3 regions of the Paenibacillus sp. FSL R7-0204 genome follow, and region 2 is predicted to be linked to each of the others. Evidence: predicted binding sites of a transcription regulator. Region 2 holds the regulator's gene; each other region holds the start of a gene.
The links. The regulator LexA, encoded in region 2, represses DNA repair genes until DNA is damaged. The targets are predictions, from matches to a motif close to CGAACATATGTTCG.

Region 1 (6,390 bases), 180 kb from region 2:
TCCGGGCATTTATCAAAACCTATGCCGAGGCGGTCGGGGTTAACCCGGATGAACTGATGGAGGAGCATGGCAATGTGCCTGCCGCTCCCGTCGATACTACCATGGAGACCGTGATTCAGAAGCGGAGCCGTAAGCCTGAAACGGAGCGTAATGCCAAGTGGCTGCCGACCTTGCTGATGTGGACCTTCCCGGTGCTGATCCTGGTGGTCATCTACCTATATGCCTCTTCCACGTTGAATGATTCGGGGCCGAAGAAAGCGGATAACGCAAGCCTGACTGACGCAACGCAAGATCCGGCCAAAGTGAAGCCTTCAGCTACTGCCGCTGGCGGCGGTGCAGTGCCTTCAGCAACAGCGGCTGCGGCTGCTACACCTGAGGCAGGAGCCACGGCTACTACTGCGCCTTCTGCAACTCCAGAGCCGTCTCCATCGGCTTCTCCGGGAGCTGTCACCGTTACTCAGGACCGCAAATCGGGCAAGACGACGATCTATAAGGTCTCCGCGCCTGCCGGAAGCCAGGTTCAGGTAGTGATTGCCTCAACCGGAGTCAGCTGGCTTGAAGTGTACAAGGGTGAGAACTCCAAGGGGGAGAAGCTCAGCTTCGGGAACACCAAGGCCGGCGATAATCTCAGCTTCACGCTGGACAGCGAAGGCATGTATATCAAATCGGGATATTCACCGGCCACGGCGATTTCGGTCAACGGACAGGCTATTACCGACGGCAAAACCTCCTCGCGTCTGCTGCTTGAACTGGATAGCGGGACGGATGGCGCTACTGGCGGGAGTACTGCCGGAGAATAGTACATCCGATGTATAGTCTTTAGCGGATTGGAGAACCTAGAAGTGTTGAACAGTTCTCTCGCCAAAGTGAGGTGTATTCTCTCATGACCGTCAGCTGGATTGTAACAGGGCTTGGTATTATTGTCAGTCTCCTGGGGTATTATTTAACACCGGGCGCCTGGGGATATGGTATTCTGGGCTTTGGACTGGCACATGTTCTGCTGGGGATTCTGGATATGTTCCGGGCTCCTGCACGCAGCAGATAATATCTGGATTTGAGCGTCTCCCGGACGGGTTCCGGGAGGCGTGTTTTTAGGTGCAAATATAAGAATTTATATGTTTACGCTATAAATTATCCTTCTATTTCTCGCTGAAACGGTACCGTCCTTACAAAGGACGGAATGCCGTTTCCACTTGACTCTTTTCCAATATTAGACTTAGGAGCCCCTATCTCATATAATAGGAACAGACTAATTGTAACTAAAGGATGTGGAACCATGAGTTCAGAAAGTTCATTTGATATCGTATCCAAGATGGATATGCAGGAGCTGACCAATGCGGTTCATCAGACCGAGAAGGAAATTGAGAACCGGTTTGATTTCAAGAACAGCAAGAGCAGCCTGAAGCTGGAGAAGGATGCGCTTGTAGTCGCCTCAGAGGATGAATACAAGCTGAATGCCGTAATTGATATCCTCCAGACCAAGATGGTGAAGCGGGGAATCACGCTGAAGAATATGGATTTCGGCAAAGTGGAGCCGGCTTCGCTCGGCACGGTGCGCCAGCGGCTTGGACTGCGGCAAGGGATAGACCAGGAGAACGCGAAGAAGATTAATATTCTGATCCGCGATTCCAAGCTGAAGGTCAAGAGCACGATTCAGGGTGATCAGATCCGTGTGACCGGCAAAAGCCGCGACGATCTGCAGCAGATTATCCAGCTTTTACGCAAGGCTGATTTGCCGCTTGATTTGCAGTTTAACAATTTAAAGTAAGATCATGTGCCCCGCAGTGTATACTTACCTTACTTGCGGGGTGCTTCATGTTTTTTTGACACTTATTTATGGCTATAATATACTAGCTAAGCAGTTTTGAAGAACATGCTGGAATACCGGATTCGTATGGACTAGGGGAGGAACCTTCAGTGAATTTACCCAACCGCATCACATTAGCGCGTATTTGCCTTATCCCAATCATGATGTTTTTTCTGCTGGTGGACTTCAGCTTCTATCCGGAACCGATACATTGGGGCTCCTTTCAGCTTTCAATTAATCACTTGGTCGCGGCGGTTATTTTTCTGCTGGCAGCCAGTACCGATGGAATTGACGGTTACATAGCCAGAAAATATAACATGGTCACTAATCTGGGCAAGCTGCTCGATCCCTTAGCGGATAAGCTGCTGGTCTCGGCCGTGCTGATCTCATTGGTCGAGCTGGGAAGATGCGATTCATGGATTGCCATTGTCATCATCAGCCGTGAGTTTGCCGTGACCGGCTTGCGCCAGGTGGCACTACTGGAAGGGAAGGTAGTGGCTGCAAGCAAATGGGGCAAGGTAAAAACAGTGATTCAGATTGTTGCCATTTCACTGCTGCTGCTTAATAATTTCCCGTTCCAATTCGTCAGCATCCCTGTGGATGACATTGCCATCTGGGCGGCAGCCATCATTACCATTTACTCTGGTATTGATTATTTCGTGAAGAATAAGGAACTGCTGGATTTGAACAAAGCCTGAGACGCTGGACCAGGCTGAACCTTGCACGATACCTACAATCAGGAGGAGAACGTCAGCTATGAAAGCAGAGATTATTGCCGTTGGAACAGAACTTTTACTTGGACAAATCGTGAACAGCAATGCCCAGTTTCTTTCAGTAGAGCTGGCTGCATTAGGCATTGACGTTTATTTTCAGACCGTTGTGGGAGATAACAAAAGCCGCCTTCTGGAAGCAATCCGGATTGCTCAGAGCCGGGCGGATGTTATATTATTCACCGGCGGCATCGGTCCGACCGAGGATGATCTGACCAAGGATGCGCTGGCTGCGGCGCTTGGCCGGACCCTGCACATCGACCAGCTGGCCATGGATCATGTGCAGCGCTTCTTCGATGACCGCAAGATTGTTATGACTGAGAATAACCGCAAGCAGGCGCTTGTCATTGAAGGGACGACTCCTCTGTCCAATGATACCGGTCTTGCGGTAGGGATTGCTTTTGCAGAAGAGGACAAATATTATATCGTGCTGCCGGGCCCGCCCCGGGAGATGAAGCCGATGTTCACGGATAAGGCCAAGCCATGGCTTCAGCAGCATGCACTTACTGGTGAAATGCCGCTCTACTCAAAGATGCTGAAGTTCGCCGGAATTGGCGAGTCGCTGCTGGAGGACAAGCTGATAGATCTGATCCGCAGCCAGAGTGATCCTACGATTGCTCCGTATGCCAAGGAAGGCGAAGTGACCGTGCGCATCTCCACCAAGGCGCCGTCCGAGCGGGAGGCTATGGTCAAGCTTGATGCTCTGGAGAAGACGATTGCTGACATTCTGCCGGAGAATCTGTATGCCAACATCGATGTGCCGCTGGAGCAGCTGATTGTGGACTGGATGGCGGATTCGGGACTCACTCTGAGTGCTGCCGAGAGCTGTACCGGCGGTCTGCTGATGGAGAGCATTACGAATATTCCGGGCAGCGCCTCCATGTTCGCCGGGGGGATCGTGTGTTATTCCAATGATATTAAGAAGAAACTGCTGAATGTGCCTTCCGCCATGCTTGAAGGTCCGGATGCCCCGGGAGCGGTGAGCCGCGAGGTTGCGGAGGTGCTGGCTGAGCAGGTGCGTATGATCGGTGACACGGACTTCGGCTTATCGGTTACCGGTGTAGCCGGACCGGGATATTCCGAGCGCAAGCCGGTGGGTCTTGTGTTCGTAGGACTGGCTGAGCGGGGCTGCAAGACAGAGGTATATGAGCTGAATCTGAAGGGCACCCGTGAGAACATCCGGCTGCGCACCGTCAAGGCGCTGCTGTACCGGTTGTGGCGCCGCCTGGAAGAACGCAAGGTTGCCACTCCGCTGGAAGGCTCGGCCTTGCAATAACTGTACGGGCCGGTATATAATTCATGTATACGGAAGAACCGTGGCTTGAGCGATCATGCTGCGGTTTTTTGTTTTATATTAGATAATAACAAATTATCCTATGGCTGTTCCTATTAACGTAAGAAGCGGGAGAGAAGCTCCTGCAGAGTTTTGCATCCGGAAGGAGGCCTACAACTTACAATATAAGGGAGTATTATCCCTGGGAGCAAAAAAAACGAATGTATGTTCTAAAAAAGACTTGGCAAGCCCTTCAAAACACGTTATGATAATACTATAAACAGTGAAGGAAGTGGTCTGATTGTCAGATCGTCGTGCAGCGCTTGATATGGCGCTTCGTCAAATAGAAAAACAATTCGGTAAAGGTTCGGTAATGAAACTGGGAGAATCCACTCACATGAAAGTGGAAGTTGTACCTAGCGGATCTTTGGCACTTGATATTGCACTAGGTATTGGCGGACTTCCCAAAGGACGTATTATTGAAGTATATGGACCGGAATCTTCCGGTAAGACGACGGTTGCACTTCATGCAATCGCTGAAGTACAGAAGCAGGGTGGACAAGCTGCCTTCATCGATGCTGAGCATGCGCTTGATCCTAAGTATGCCAAGGCCCTTGGCGTTAACATTGATGAACTGCTGCTATCCCAGCCTGATACAGGTGAACAGGCCCTCGAAATCGCTGAAGCGCTTGTACGCAGTGGAGCAGTAGACATCATTGTAGTTGACTCTGTAGCAGCACTGGTACCTAAGGCAGAAATTGAAGGCGACATGGGTGATTCCCACGTAGGCCTGCAGGCCCGTCTGATGTCTCAGGCCTTGCGGAAGCTGTCAGGTGCCATCAACAAATCCAACACCATTGCGATCTTCATTAACCAGCTTCGTGAGAAGATCGGCGTAATGTTCGGTAACCCTGAGACCACTCCGGGTGGACGCGCTCTGAAATTCTACTCCTCGGTTCGTCTGGATGTGCGCCGGGTAGAGAGCATCAAGATGGGTAACGATGTCGTGGGTAACCGTACGAAGATCAAGGTTGTGAAGAACAAAGTAGCGCCTCCGTTCAAGCAAGCAGATGTAGATATCATGTACGGCGAAGGAATCTCCAGAGAAGGAAGCCTTGTGGATATCGGTACAGAGATGGATATCGTTAACAAGAGCGGTGCCTGGTATTCCTATGAAGGCGAACGTCTGGGTCAAGGACGTGAGAATTCCAAGCAGTTCCTGAAGGAACATCAGGATATTGCCCTGCTGATTGAGAACAAGATCCGTGAGGCAAGCAATCTCACGACTCTGGTAGAGGCACCATCCGAAGCAGATGTGGTTGCGGAGCAAGAGGAAGAAGAGAAATTGCTGCTTGAGATCGAGTAATTAAGTACTCCTCTACTTCTAATTGAATAATGAAGTCATGATGGATAGGCGCCCTGTGGAGGATATTACAGGGTGCCTTTTCGCAAATATTTCAGCTTGATGAGGTGATTGGCAGGATGGTTATACAATTGGATGAGGAATTCGAAGAACAGGATGAGCAGGTACTGGCCGATTTCCCGGCAGGTCAAGAGCTGGTAATTACACGGGTAGAGCGGCTCAAGAAGTCTAACTATCGTTATCAAATCCATTTCGGAGACTACAACATGACTGTTCATGAAGATGTCATGATTAAATACCGGATGATTACCGGGAGTACTTTTGTGAAAGCGGATCTGGAGGATATTGTTGCCGCAGACGAGCGCCAGCGGGCGTATGTGGAGGGGCTTAGGTATCTGGAGCGCAAGCCCAGAACGGGACAGGAGATGGCCCGCCGTTTAAGAGAGAAGGAAATAGGGGAGACTGTTATTGCCGAAGTTCTGCTCCGGCTGGAGGAGGAACGTCTGCTTGATGATCCCTTGTACGCCAAGCAGTGGGCGGAGCAGCGGATTGTGAACCAGCGTAAGGGCAAGATGTGGATCAGGCAGGAGCTGCGTGAGAAGGGGATTGATAAGTCGCTGATTGCGGAAGCGCTGGATGAGATCACACCTGAGCAAGAACTGGAGAGCGCGCTGCAGACCGGACGGAAGAAATGGAATACGATCCGGGGAGATGTGAACGACAAACGCCGGAAGACAGGGGCGTTCCTGATGCGCCGGGGATTCTCGGGTGAAATGGTGCGCCAGGTGATCGGGATTTTGCGGGATGAGCAGGATTCTGAGGGGCAAGAAGAGGAGTTTTACTTCCCGGATTGAATCTCTTGACTTTAATGCGGTTATCGACTCTCTTGACAAGGTCTTTTTATAAATAATAAAATATAACATGAATCGGCATAAACTAAGAATCCTTTTTCCTTCCCAAAAAGCAGACTCTTTTGTTCCGGTTCGCGTACAACTCATATGAAATGTAATCGCCGGATAAGGCGGGCAATGTGCATGTGCAGCATGTGCAGTATGGCAATCGGTGTATTACCGGTTTTTTGTATGGTGATGAACGGATAGTTTAACAACTGCACAAATACCCAAGGGAAGAACCTTGGAGGATATCAACGAGGAGGTGAACAGATGGAACCATTGAT
Region 2 (6,390 bases):
AAAATACGGGGTAAGCTCCGGCACACCGTCCAGCTTCTCCTGCTGAAGTGCCGGGCAGCCGTTCGTAAGCAGCAGCAGCGTCACCTTACCGCGCAGCTCGTCCAGCACCTGAAGCGTCTCTTCATAGATATAGGGACGGCTGCGGCGCTCAGCGGCGAAGTTGTCGGCCAACTGTGCAGCAAGCGCTTCATCCTCTACCCCGAGTGAAGCGAGGCCGCGGCGCCAGGATTCCTTACGGTAGACGGGGGCAAGCTGCTCCAATTGACGGAACTCCGGCTGTTCACCGGCAGTGAAGTTTGCCCATAGCGCTTCATACGGGTTAATACCGATTAGCTTCGTGAACGGATACGTCTCATAGGATTCATAGAGTGCACGGGCTTCTCTGCGTACAGCAGCTTCCAGATCCCCGGGATCAATGGAATCTCCAGCCCCCTCACAAGCATAGCGGAAGGCTTCTTCTACACTGCGGTCATCCCACAGCAGGGTATCATCAAGGTCAAATAGTACGGCGGTAATCGGCATTTGTTCTCCCACTCCCTATATGCTGGTATGTCTTCTTATTCGTGCACTAGTTCAATATTGTTGTTCTTGGCGAACTGCTCCAGACGTTCCCCCATCGCTGCGGTGTCATAACGGTTAATCAGCTTGGAGAAAATCCACTGCTTGCGCTTACCCTTATACTTAATGGTAACTACACTGCGCGATAAGGTGATCTTCTCAATATCCGCCGCAGCCAGGAAGCGTTCGCGGTTGTATTTAATAGTAGAGATACGCGCACGCTCAACCTTAAGGAACGGACGGCGGAAGAACAGCAGCGCAGCGAGCAGGAAATACAGCACTACCCCCAGCCAGTTGGCCAGAATCCCGCTTCCTTTGGCTTCATCAATCGAGCCGACCACCCAGAACATGATGCCAAGCAGCATCAGTACAACGGGGAATACAATATTGCGGCCTTTGAAAATATCGATGCTTTTCGCGGCAGTCTTAGTGCTGGAAGTGTAAATGGAATCCTTCCCCTGCTTCTTTCGTTGCTGATTAATTTGCTTCGTGTTGCGTTGAACCATTCTTTCCCAAGAACGGGCCATGTAAGTTCCCCCTAGTCATCCTGTATTATCTATGAAAAGGCAACAGGCTAATGCTTAAGTCCGTTATTGCCTTCTTCATGCTCCGGATTGTCCACAATTTCGATAGTATCAAGCTGGGCCCGAAAGTTAGTGCGGATATTCCCCAGGTAAATCTCGCGGAGCTTGGCACGTTCAGCCAGTTCCTCTTCATTCAGGCCGCCGTTCTTAGCTTTGCGTGCCAATTCATTGATGCGTGCGACCAATTCGTCAATATTCAATACGTTTCCCTCCCTCTAAATTCATTTTAACTTTGCCATGAGAAAAAGAGCTTGTCAAGGTCTACCCCCTGAAAGCTCTCACAGTCGATCATTAGTCTGACACATTCCTTCAGTATAAAGGTAAAGTCAGAATATCTCCGGCCTTAATGACGCTGTTCTCCAAATGATTCGTCTTCATTATTCCTTCTATATATACGGCTGTCTTCATGTCCTCAGGCTTGTTACTTAACGCAATGCTCCATAAGGTATCTCCACGCTCGACTACGATCCGCTTATCCGGCTTCATTGAAGAGACCGAACCGGCAAAAACATTCCCCACCACAGTGAATCCCGAAATAACAAGCATCAGCACCAGGAGCAGCTTCATCAGGCTGACCTGACGGAATAGCGATGAGAGCGCAGCGAGACTATGAAGAATTGCGTCCTTGATCTTGGTTACATTACTATTAGCAGTTGGATTGCCGGTAGCAGACACCTTGATATCCTCATTATTGTAGATGCTGTTGTATGTACTATACTTTAACATGATCATCATCCTCCAAACACTTGTTCTCGCTTTCGAAAATAATATAACACGAACATGTGTTTCGATCAATAGTTTTCTCGGAACGTTTGTTCTCTATTTTTCCGTTCTCATATTTTCCTCATTTTAGAACTTATGTTTGTACGAACGGAAGTTCTATGTTATAATTTTCCCAAACATAGTATATGGGGTTGATTCCGATGTCAAAGATTTCTAGTCGTCAGCTGGCGATCCTGGAATTTATACGTAATGAAGTCCGCAGCAAGGGTTATCCTCCGTCCGTCCGCGAGATTGGCGAGGCTGTCGGCCTGGCCTCCAGTTCTACCGTGCATGGTCACTTGGACCGGCTAGAGAAGAAGGGCCTGATCCGGCGTGACCCAACGAAGCCGCGTGCCATTGAATTACTCGGCCAGGAAGATTCAGAGAATGTGCATCAATTCGTCCAGACCGTTACCCGCATCCCGGTAGTGGGTAAGGTTACAGCTGGTGTTCCTATTACTGCAACAGAGAATATTGAGGATTACTTCCCATTGCCTGCTCATTATGTAGGCGATAACAAGGTATTTATGCTATCTGTCCTTGGTGATAGTATGGTGGATGCCGGAATTATGAACGGGGATTATGTCATCGTACGCCAGCAGCAGACTGCCGACAATGGCGATATTGTTGTAGCGATGACCGATGAAGATGAAGCAACTGTCAAGACCTTCTACAAGGAACGGGATCATATCAGGCTGCAACCGGAGAATCCGGCGTACGAGCCTCTCCGCCTTAACCGCGTTACGATTTTGGGACGGGTCATCGGATTATTCCGCGATATCCACTAATCTACTCCCCGCTTAAGAACAGGCTGCTCCGCACCATGCGAAGCAGCCTGTTTTCTGTTCATTTCGTATAGTCGCCAAAAAGCCCAACGCAAACATTTGTTCGTAATTGGATTTTTAGCCACTTTTCTGTGAACCGCTGCACCGCTCCGCACATATCCTGATTACAAAGGAGTGCTGATCTGTATGCCCAATTACCGAATTATCGTCGATCTGTCACAGCGCATGCTGTACCTGCTGGATAATGACGTTGTCACCAGAGGCTTCCCTGTCGGCATCGGTAAAATGTTAACCGTCTCGCCTGTAGGCGAATACACCATCATTAACAAGCAGCCCAATCCGGGCGGTCCATTCGGTGCCTTCTGGATGGGGCTATCTAAGCCGCATTATGGCATCCACGGAACCAATAACCCATCCTCCATCGGCCATATGGTCTCGCACGGCTGTATACGCATGTATAACGCAGATGTTCTGGCTCTGGCCGCCCTCGTTCCCATAGGTACCCGTGTCACCATCCGGGAATAGGAACGTCACAAAAACCCTTGAGACGCCAGATTGCGCCCCAAGGGTTCCTGTTACTCCTATGAATTAGAGCGGATACAGACTATAGCACACTTCTCAACAGACGGATAGCCACCGTATTCAAACGGATGGCCTCGCGGATCGATTCTCTGGCTGCCAGCAGCTCTCTTCTGGCCCGCGAACCTCTAGGCACTCTGCGCAGATTCTCATTGATTTCTTCCAGTCTCTCCAGCAGGACAGCCCGCTGTGTAAGCAGGACATTAATGGCTCTGCGAATCCGGTTACGTTCTCTTTGGCTCATCTTTACACCTCTTTTACACTTGGATAGTATAAGAGATGCCAAGAATGGCTCCAAAGATTGTGTGATTCGGCAGTAATGTTAGAGCCGCAGGTAGCGGGTAGCGAATTATGCTCACTTCTTGTTCAATCGTACCCGGAATTCAAATTCATCGCGTCTATAAGTCATTCCGGCCAGCACTATGTACTCCGGTGTCCATTTCTGTACAGGTCCGGCATAATCAGCAATCACATGCGGTTTGCCATCAACCAGCTGAACGACGTAGACCTGTACCTGTGCCAGTGCGGCAGCGAATAGATCAGCATCACTGGACAGTACTTTATAAGCCGTATTCAACTTCGTTCCTCCTTGTTCCACAACCATATTAAAGATTCCGTCTCGAATCTATTCAATTATACCGGGTTATGGAACAATATGTAAACCATATTTACAGCTTAATGAACATGATTTTAAACAATCCGATATACTTCTTCGTGGCCCCGCCATCCCCGGTAAAAAAATTGGTATTCTTAAGGTCCGGTACACTGAATACCGAGAACAAAATGTAGTTATCCCTCTTGGTCAATGACTCAATTACAGGCTGGGCCACCAGTTTGCTAATTCCGTCGCCTATTTCCTGATCAAGCGTATTCTCCAGATTCTTCATAAAATACTCACTGAATGCTTCCTTCCCCGGATTCGTAACAGCCATCACAACCAGAACAAGGATAAGGACCAGTAACGACTTACCGCCCGATCTCCTGCGGACTCTGCGTGCAGGACTTGGCGTATCATAACGCGAATTCATTCTTTTCCCCCTCAACTACAGAATATACAGCATCTCTTGCAACAAGAACCCCAGCGGATTCAACATCAGCCGGCACACGAACAGCATCCCACCTGTAATTCCACTGCCCCCGACATCAACGCTGCTCCAATCCCACAACGGGAGAGCCGGCGCATCCAGCCCATATTGCTCCATAAGCCTCGCTTGGGTCTCCGCTGGCAAAGCCGCTCCTTCCGCCCCAGCCACCGGACCTATCAACGCCAGGGCGAGCATCAGCGAAAGCATCACCTTATATGTATTCTTCATGATCCACTCCCATGTCTGCCACTAGAATTCTCTTCTGGTTAAGTATATAGGAGATGGAATAGTATGTAAAATAAAGTGGATTGATCTGGAATTATAATTCCTTTATATTATTATGTAAGGGCTTTGCTCAGTCTTCATTTTCAGTCTCTCCCCCACACGAAAAATCGGGAGAGTTTTTTATTTAGGAGGTAAATGTATGAATGGAAATAAAGTTATCATCATTCTTCTGTCCATATCCATACTGGGTGTACTCCTTTACTTCGGAATAGCTTATGGACTGCTATGGTACGCCTTCCGGTCCTCGGTTCACATTGAAGAATAATCTAAGAACATCGGGGGATCATTGTGAAGAAATATAACAGATCTGAAAAAGTCATTATTGGAGTGCTTCTTGGCATGACTGCTGTGCTATTTTTGGGAAGTCTGTTCTTTTGGTATGTCTTCAGCACAATATAAAATGGTAGCCAAGGAGAACTTGCGATTCCCTCTGGCTACTTCTTCTCTCCGGTCTTCCCTTCATAAACCCAATTGGTAGCTTGATAGATCCCACCATGATGTTGTTGAGGCTGTAGTGGAAGTTCTCACTAGCAAACTTTACCTCGGCATGTGTCGCCCAATTCACTTTTAGATCAATCATGTTCGAATTCCTCTCCGCAGTGCAAACAAATTACCAGCTTTAAACTCAACACGCCAAAATCGCTTGATCTTCGGGAGTCCAGGTGTAAAAGTTTGGAATACGGATGTCACCAAAGCAATTATTCCAGGGCGACTTCATCAAATCCTGAGAGAGAAGTGTTTACCCCATCCTGCTGCAACTCAATAAGAATATGAGCAAGGGCATCTGAATTCCATCGGCCAGATACTATGTTCAAGGCAATGTTCAGCAACCGCTCTGGGTTCAGTTTGATTACCGACATTACCAGTTCTGAGTAGTCCTGCTCGTTGAGCATCAAGCTTTTACCGCTGATGACCGAGTCTGCCCGTTCCACACGATTGGATCAAATATAACCGAACTCATCCTGGCTGCGGCGAAGCTTTTCATACTCAGGATTTTCAGGTTGAAGACGGCTCGCGGATTGTCAGCAGTTGCATTGAACGGTTCAATTGGTATGATTCTAATATCCACAAGGACCCTCTTCGAATTGTTTTTTTGTGACAACATTATGAAATCCTGATAATCAAATAAGTTTTTGATCATTATATATTCGATTTCAAAATAGAAAGGAGAACGAGCAATGCGTGAGATATCAATTCCTGAGCATTATGAAGTAAGATTTCACAATGGACATTTTGATTTGGGGGAACATGAAGAGGCTCATATTGGTTTTTATGAAGAACCTATGCAGACAATAAGTGGAGAGCCACCTCAAGGACAAGTCCCTCACGGTTATCACTGGATTTCAATCCCAGGACATTTTGATCAACACGGTAATCATGATCATTTTGAGCCTGCTCATTGGGCTGTCCACGAACATCACCACGGCCACTGAATCTACTATTATTAGTACACGAAGGGGTTGTCCCAAACGTATACTAGCAGAGACAGGCCTCTATCTTCAAAAGCTTAAAATACAAAAAAGCAGCGATTCCCGTTATTGGGAATTCGCTGCTCTGCGTTTTTGGTCATTTGCAGCTTGTATCGAAAGCGAGAGCCAACTGACCTCCTGCGTCACTTTTTCAATACCGCGAATTAGAAAATGTCGGAAGTTCCGTTTGTTCTTCAGTTGTCCAAATACGCTTTCTGGCTCCGTCATTCAGCGAACGGCTAAGTGGTATCACTCCTCACTTTGCAACATCTCCCGATCCTGC
Region 3 (6,390 bases), 1.3 Mb from region 2:
CATGGGCGCCCCGATTCCATTCGAAATTGGCAATATTCCGATCGTAACTAAAATGTATGCCAGCCCGATTAGCAATACAGGAGTAAATACAAATGGAATAAACAGTAACGGGTTCAACATTACAGGAAGCCCGAAGATTACTGGTTCATTTATATTAAAGAGAGAAGGAATAAGCGCCATTTTGCCAAATACTTTATATTGCTTTGATTTAGCTTTAAAGGTCAGCCAAATCACTAAACCAATAGTTGAACCGGCACCACCGATAGTAGCCACTGCACTTACCCAGTTAAGAGTTACAATATTGGGCAAATCCGCATTGGCCACGCCTGCAGCAACGCCAACCATATTCTCGGCATCAAGTGCTGCCCAGATTGGAATCACCACTGACATTACTGCCATGCCATGAACCCCGAAGAACCAGCACAACCCAATCAATACATACACCAGCAATGCAGCCCAGATACTGGATCCAAGACCTGTAAGAGGAATTTGAATCAGTTTATAAATGATTTGATGCATGTCCCCGAAGCTGGTTAAGGATAGCAGATAAGAAATAGCGGCAAAAAGCATGCCAATAACAATACCCGGAATAATGCTTACAAAGGATTTGGATACAAATTCCGGAACCCCTTCAGGCATTTTAATCGTTATATTCCGGTTAATAATCAATACATACAATTTGGAAACTACAATAGCAACGATCATTGCGGTGAATAAGCCCTTTGGCCCTATCCAATCCAACGGCAAATTCGTAACTGCCATGTAGCCCTCTCCTGCGACTGTCAATGGAGTAACGATAAAAAAGCACATGAGGCTGATTGCACCTGCTGAGAATCCATCTTTATCTTCATTTGAGACATAGGAATAAGCAATGGAAAATGCTGCGTATACCCCCAGCATATTTGTTGTAACGTTGAGCAGAGTGTTAAATACTCCTTTTAAATTAGAAGACACTAAAAAGTTCTGATAAGCATCGAATGGCAAACTGCTCAATATCGTTGAAAAAGCACCCATCATCATGATTACCATCAAACCCATAAGACCTTTAGAAACCGATTGCAAAGCTTTGTTCGAAGATAATTTCGCTGCAAGCGGAACGACCATTTTCTGTAATATCCCTAAAAATCCGTTCATACCTGACCCCCATTAAAATGTTTAGGGAGCCTTTAGCTATCGCATAAGGCTAACCCCGAATGATCCTGACTATCTATTTCTTGTTAACCTCATACAATTCAATAAATTCTGCAGCCAGATCTTTGACAGTCATAGCATTCATCAGATGGTCCTGGGCATGTATCATTAGAATCGTGATCTCCTGCTTACTTCCTCCTGCTTCCTCCTGAATTAGACCCGTTTGAATTTTATGAGCCATTCGCAAAACATCCGAAGCTTCCTGCAGCATTTTTTTGGCCGCAATAAAATCATTAGTTTTCGCCACTTGAATCGCTTCCATCGCTTTACTTCTAGCTTCTCCAGAATTGGCAATCAGCGTCATAATCTTCTCCACGTATTCCATTCCATCACCTCTGCGTTTTTTCTCTCTTATCTGTCTTGCTGTCCTTGTTACAAGGTAAGTATAATTTGATACCGCTTTCAATTGAACCCATTCTTTTTCACCTACCTGGGGGAAAAAGAATGGCATTGCTTTGATTCCCCGTTTGCAACTATGCGTACCACAGCAAAGCCAGAGAAGGCATCATCTCCATTCCAATACTCATGGATATAATAGACTTTACCTGCTCTTACAGCAGGGTGCTCCTCCCAGCCAGGCAAGCCTTGAAGCTCCATCAATCTCCGCTGCCTCATACAGCGATGGATCAATCCCGGCCAAGGCTGCCAGAAAAATGATTGTCCACCTGTCGCGACAACCCCGGATATAAAAGCGGCAGGTAACTTACAGTCTGCACGAACCTTAAAAAATACATGCTTGACCTAGCTAAGCAACACACTCTATCAAATCCGCCATCAATGAAAACGTTATTCTTTATAGAGAATACAACGTGGATTTAGCCAGTATAAATAACTTATGGTTGAACACAAAGCACTTTATAAATGAAGGAGATTTGGAAGGAGCGATTTTCAGAGGAGGCATCTATATTCAAATATGGGTTTCGCTTGGGAGTAGGCATCATGGTAGAGGTGTTAACCGGGGAAGAAGTGCTAGCCAATGAATTGAGTATCTTTCCTGACAAAACTCAGTAATTAACAGGATAAATCCTGTGCACTAAATAAGTGTTCTACATATACTTTTGAAAGTAATCCAAATAAAAAAACCTTGATTTCTCAAGGTTTTCATTCTAGTGCCGAGGACGGGGGTCGAACCCGTACGAAGGTCACCCTTCGCAGGATTTTAAGTCCTGTGCGTCTGCCTGTTCCGCCACCCCGGCATGTTGTGTGCGCGTTATACGCGACAAGAAATATAATATCACGTATCTGGAGGATACGCAATTGCTTTTTGTAAGTATTTCTGCATAAGCAGCAAACAGCCCGCTCAGCCGAGACTGACACGGGCCTTTTGCTCGTCTTACCGAATCGGATCTGGTCAGATCCGTTCTGCCCTGCGCTGCTCAGACTAGTGGCGGTCACGCTCACCGGTTCTGCTGCGCATGCCGGCCAGACCTAGGAGGCCGACGAGACCGAGCCAGCCCCAGTTGGAGCCGTTTCGGGTGTTGCTTGTGGTGGTTGTGCTCTGTGCCCGGTAGCGGCCCGTTGTGTTATTGTTGGACAGCGGGGAGACGGAGCTGTTGTCGCCGGTACGGATTTTGTCCTTCATGATGGATTCGGTCTTGTGCATGGAATCTCTGGTCTCGTTCATCATGGTATTGCCCCGGCTGTCCATCATCCGGTCATCCATATTGCGCATGTTCATGTTGCCCATCCGGCCGTCAGTAGTCGTACTGTTCATGCCCGGAGCGGAGGTGCTCATAACGCCTGGAGTGGTAGTCATCATACCGCCGGGTGCTGCGGAGATGCTCCCTGCTCCGAGCAGACTCATGGACAGGACCGTACCGCAGGCAAGACTTGTGATCAGCTTGTTCAAAATGTTGTGCCCCCTTCATGGATGTGGTTAATCGCTGATAATTTCCCCATCCGGCACAGCATCTATGCAGAGAAGTTATTCCTTCACAATGTTCACGGTCTTGCTGGACGCATTATACGTGACCTTGGCTCCAAGTGCTTCGGCAATCGCACGTACAGGCGCATAGGTTACCGCATCGTCCATGACGCCGGTCGTCAGCTTCTTTCCATTGAGCGTAATATTTACCGGGATATCCTTGTTCACCTCTGGCTCACCTCCGGTTATACGGCTTAGTGCGGCTGCACTCTGCTGGGCAGTAGGCCGTCTGCCTGCCTTCAGGTCCTGGATGCTAAGGCCGAAGCTCATCTGCAGATGAGCGTAATCCTTGAAGGAGGTCCAGTCCCCGCCCCATTCGAATCCCAGCTTCTTCCCCTCCTGAACCACCTCTTGCCAGTCTGACACCTTGTCGTCATCCCCGTCACGGTTCATATCCCATGACACATTCCTGCCATCCGGCAGGAGTAGCGCAAAGTCTATTGCCAGTCCGTAATTATGGTAGCTGTCGCCTCCCCGGGCATTGGTTACAATGTCGCCCTTCTTGGTTCTCCCTTGAAAATATAGCTCATTCTGCTGCGCTATCGTGCGCATGCCCTGCGTAATGAGGATCTGCACCCCCCGGTTATAACAGCGTCTAATCAACTCGTTCGCCCCGGCCAGTACGGCCGGATGCAGCTTCGCCAGCCTTGCGGCCGACTTCTGCTTCACCTGCTCCAAAGTAAGCATCTACTCACCCCCTGGTATAGTAAATGCCCGCTTAGGCCGGGTTGCTTGCACCAATGACCGTTTTTTTCACAAAATGAGCTGTGAAGTGTCCTATCTCCCCGGATGAACTGTGCACCTATAGGCCAGAATAAGAATGCAGACCGCAAGTCAGGTCATTCTAACGGAAAGGGGGATGAACATGGAGATCCACAGCGACAGCTACAGAATAGCCCCGCTTAGCGACCAGGAGGATGTGGTGGAAGTGATCCGCCAGGCGGAATCAGAGATTGCCCGGATGACCGGGAACCCGGAGGTCACGCTGATTGCCTATGAGAAGACAGACGGACACCGCAGCAAGTAAATGAAGCGTGCCGTGCGGATCCCAGGCGAACAGGTTATCTTTTAGACAATATAAGCCTCCACAATGTCATCTACAAGCAGCCACTTCCATTCCTCCGCCCACTGCAGCTTGAATTCCCGCGAGTGGGTGTGAATGGAAGTCACGAACCCGCTCAGCTTCCTCTGCTCCAGAGGATCGTACAGCACTAGCGTTACCCGCACATGACTCCTTAGCGATAAGGCCAGCGTATGCTCAATCTCCTCCAGCTTCTGCTCATCCAGAACCGGCCTCAGGCTATGCCAGGTCTCCCGTTCGTCCCTCCTGATCCCGCCCTTATGCTCCGTCAACATGCTTCGGCTGCTCTCCCGCAGACCGTCCGCTTCAAGCTTCTTGCCCATTGCTATTCCCCCACTCTGTTCTTTATAGCCGGACTACATCATCTTGCCGCCCATGAACCGAACGTACGTTTGTATTATATCCGCAATTCTTCTTGTTAGGCAAGCAGAAATTAATGTCAGAGCAAGGACTCAGGAGGGGAGCTTCAGCTGATCATAACAAAAGGTTGAGCTAGCACCACACCTGCATGAAAACAGCCATCACGTGGTTCTAGTTGTTTCGCTAATTTAATGCCATTATTAGGGAAAAGGGGTAGAAAGGACGGAGATGATATTTATGATTAGAGCTGCAAATGTGGAGGATCGGGAGGATATTTCCAGACTATTGACGCAATTAGGTTACCCGGATACCAAGCTTTTTATGAAAGAGAATATAGAAAGACTTCTTACTGACCCCAATGAGGAGTTAATGGTCTATGAAGCGGAAGGATGTGTTATCGCCTGTCTCTCCCTGCATTATATCCCGCAACTGGGCATGAGAGGAGATATCGCCTCCATCAGTTATCTGGTTGTGGACTCCTCAGCTAGAAGTAAGGGAATTGGACAGGAATTAGTGGAATCCGCATCAGCTTCCGCCCGTCGAAGAGGATGTGCCAGTATCCAGGTTCATTGTCATGCCAGAAGAATAGAGGCTCATACATTTTATGAAAGACAAGGTTTCAGGGAGGCCCCTAAGTACTTCTCAAAAAGGTTGGACCAATAATTCAATCGGCAGCAAAAAGACGCCTACAGTAATGCTGTACAGCGTCTTCCTCTGAACCCTTTTGCCTATAACAAGTCTTGTCTCTGCTTATTTCACTGACGAAGTCCCTGCGCTTCCAGCTCCCGGTTCCTGGTTGGCACCTGTGCCTGCATCTGATACGGTTCCTGGTACGGCTTGCTCCTTATCAATCAGTCCGGCGGCTTCTCTGGCCTCATTCAGCTTGGAGATGCCGTAGAGCATCGCTACGTCCGCCTGCTGATTCATCGTGTTGAATTCCTCTGCGGTCACATCGGGCGATACAGCGCTCTTGGAAGCCTTTTCCTTGATCTGATAGGCACTCTGGAAAGCAATCACCGAATCTCTAAGCAGCTTCTCGATCGTATCCGGCAGGCCGCCCGCAATCTTGATATCGTTCACATGATCTGCAAGCTCGGAGGCGGTATCCTGGAAGCTGTCTACAGCCTTCTCGAATTCTTTGTCTGTCGCTTGTCCGGTGGAATAAGAGGTTAATGTGGTGTTGAAGTTCTCTAGCGAGGATTTGCCCATTTCGTCGAATTTCGCCATTTCATTGTAAAAGTTCTGTACCGTCTCCTGCACCGCTTCCGGGGAAGCCGGTTCGGCGCTGTTATTGCCGCAGGCACTGAGGATCATGACGGCCATTAGCAGTCCTGCAAGTAAAGCTTGTCTCATAGTTAATATCCCTCCACTTAACAGAATAATATCGATTTTTGTTAAGTGCAAATGAAATTAATGTAAAATTCGGCGTAATGAAACATCTGTCTGCGGTTAAGCGTATTCATAGGGAGAAACAGCGGCCCATAACCCGTTGATGACTGGCAATTCCTGTTATACTATAATGAATTTATCCGTTCAAGGAGAGGAAGATCTATCATGGCTTATTGCACAACATGTGGTGCGGAATACAAGCAAGGCGCCAAATTCTGCGGGGAATGCGGGGCAGGCACAGAAGAGGCCGGTTCTCCGGCAGCAGCACGGCGTCCAGCGGCTGGCCACAGCTCCGGTCACGAAAAAGAATTATGGCAGGGCAAGCCTGCCGGCATCTCTGACCGTCTCAAGGGGCTGATCGGGCTGAATACCACCAAGTATACGATTACGTCCCAGCGGATTATGGTCAAGAGCGGACTGATCGGCAAAGATGTCGAAGAAATCG

Region 1: a site for LexA is predicted at 4,069-4,082, ahead of recA (recombinase RecA). Genes of this name have one in related genera too.
Region 3: a site for LexA is predicted at 4,578-4,591, ahead of MKX42_RS10165 (YolD-like family protein). Genes of this name have one in related genera too.

Annotation. Positions count from the first base shown of each region.
Region 1 covers NZ_JBBOCA010000001.1:3,401,858-3,408,247, forward strand. Annotated here, with positions in the region: gene MKX42_RS15230 (RodZ domain-containing protein) at 1-800, shown strand, start outside; gene MKX42_RS15235 (hypothetical protein) at 884-1,045, shown strand; gene MKX42_RS15240 (YajQ family cyclic di-GMP-binding protein) at 1,277-1,768, shown strand; gene pgsA (CDP-diacylglycerol--glycerol-3-phosphate 3-phosphatidyltransferase) at 1,918-2,505, shown strand; gene MKX42_RS15250 (competence/damage-inducible protein A) at 2,564-3,853, shown strand; gene recA (recombinase RecA) at 4,152-5,216, shown strand; gene MKX42_RS15260 (regulatory protein RecX) at 5,333-6,067, shown strand; gene rny (ribonuclease Y) at 6,377-6,390, shown strand, end outside.
Region 2 covers NZ_JBBOCA010000001.1:3,576,886-3,583,275, reverse strand. Annotated here, with positions in the region: gene MKX42_RS15925 (HAD family hydrolase) at 1-522, opposite strand, end outside; gene MKX42_RS15920 (hypothetical protein) at 558-1,085, opposite strand; gene MKX42_RS15915 (DUF896 domain-containing protein) at 1,133-1,342, opposite strand; gene MKX42_RS15910 (LysM peptidoglycan-binding domain-containing protein) at 1,452-1,868, opposite strand; gene lexA (transcriptional repressor LexA) at 2,066-2,692, shown strand; gene MKX42_RS15900 (L,D-transpeptidase) at 2,876-3,214, shown strand; gene MKX42_RS15895 (hypothetical protein) at 3,294-3,512, opposite strand; gene MKX42_RS15890 (hypothetical protein) at 3,624-3,845, opposite strand; gene MKX42_RS15885 (DUF4359 domain-containing protein) at 3,937-4,296, opposite strand; gene MKX42_RS15880 (hypothetical protein) at 4,312-4,581, opposite strand; gene MKX42_RS15875 (hypothetical protein) at 4,778-4,903, shown strand; gene MKX42_RS15870 (hypothetical protein) at 5,337-5,570, opposite strand; gene MKX42_RS15865 (hypothetical protein) at 5,817-6,071, shown strand.
Region 3 covers NZ_JBBOCA010000001.1:2,260,892-2,267,281, reverse strand. Annotated here, with positions in the region: gene MKX42_RS10195 (PTS sugar transporter subunit IIC) at 1-1,134, opposite strand, end outside; gene MKX42_RS10190 (PTS lactose/cellobiose transporter subunit IIA) at 1,208-1,516, opposite strand; tRNA gene MKX42_RS10185 (tRNA-Leu) at 2,302-2,387, opposite strand; gene MKX42_RS10180 (WGxxGxxG family protein) at 2,573-3,040, opposite strand; gene MKX42_RS10175 (M15 family metallopeptidase) at 3,116-3,802, opposite strand; gene MKX42_RS10170 (hypothetical protein) at 3,981-4,142, shown strand; gene MKX42_RS10165 (YolD-like family protein) at 4,184-4,519, opposite strand; gene MKX42_RS10160 (GNAT family N-acetyltransferase) at 4,794-5,219, shown strand; gene MKX42_RS10155 (hypothetical protein) at 5,307-5,909, opposite strand; gene MKX42_RS10150 (PH domain-containing protein) at 6,111-6,390, shown strand, end outside.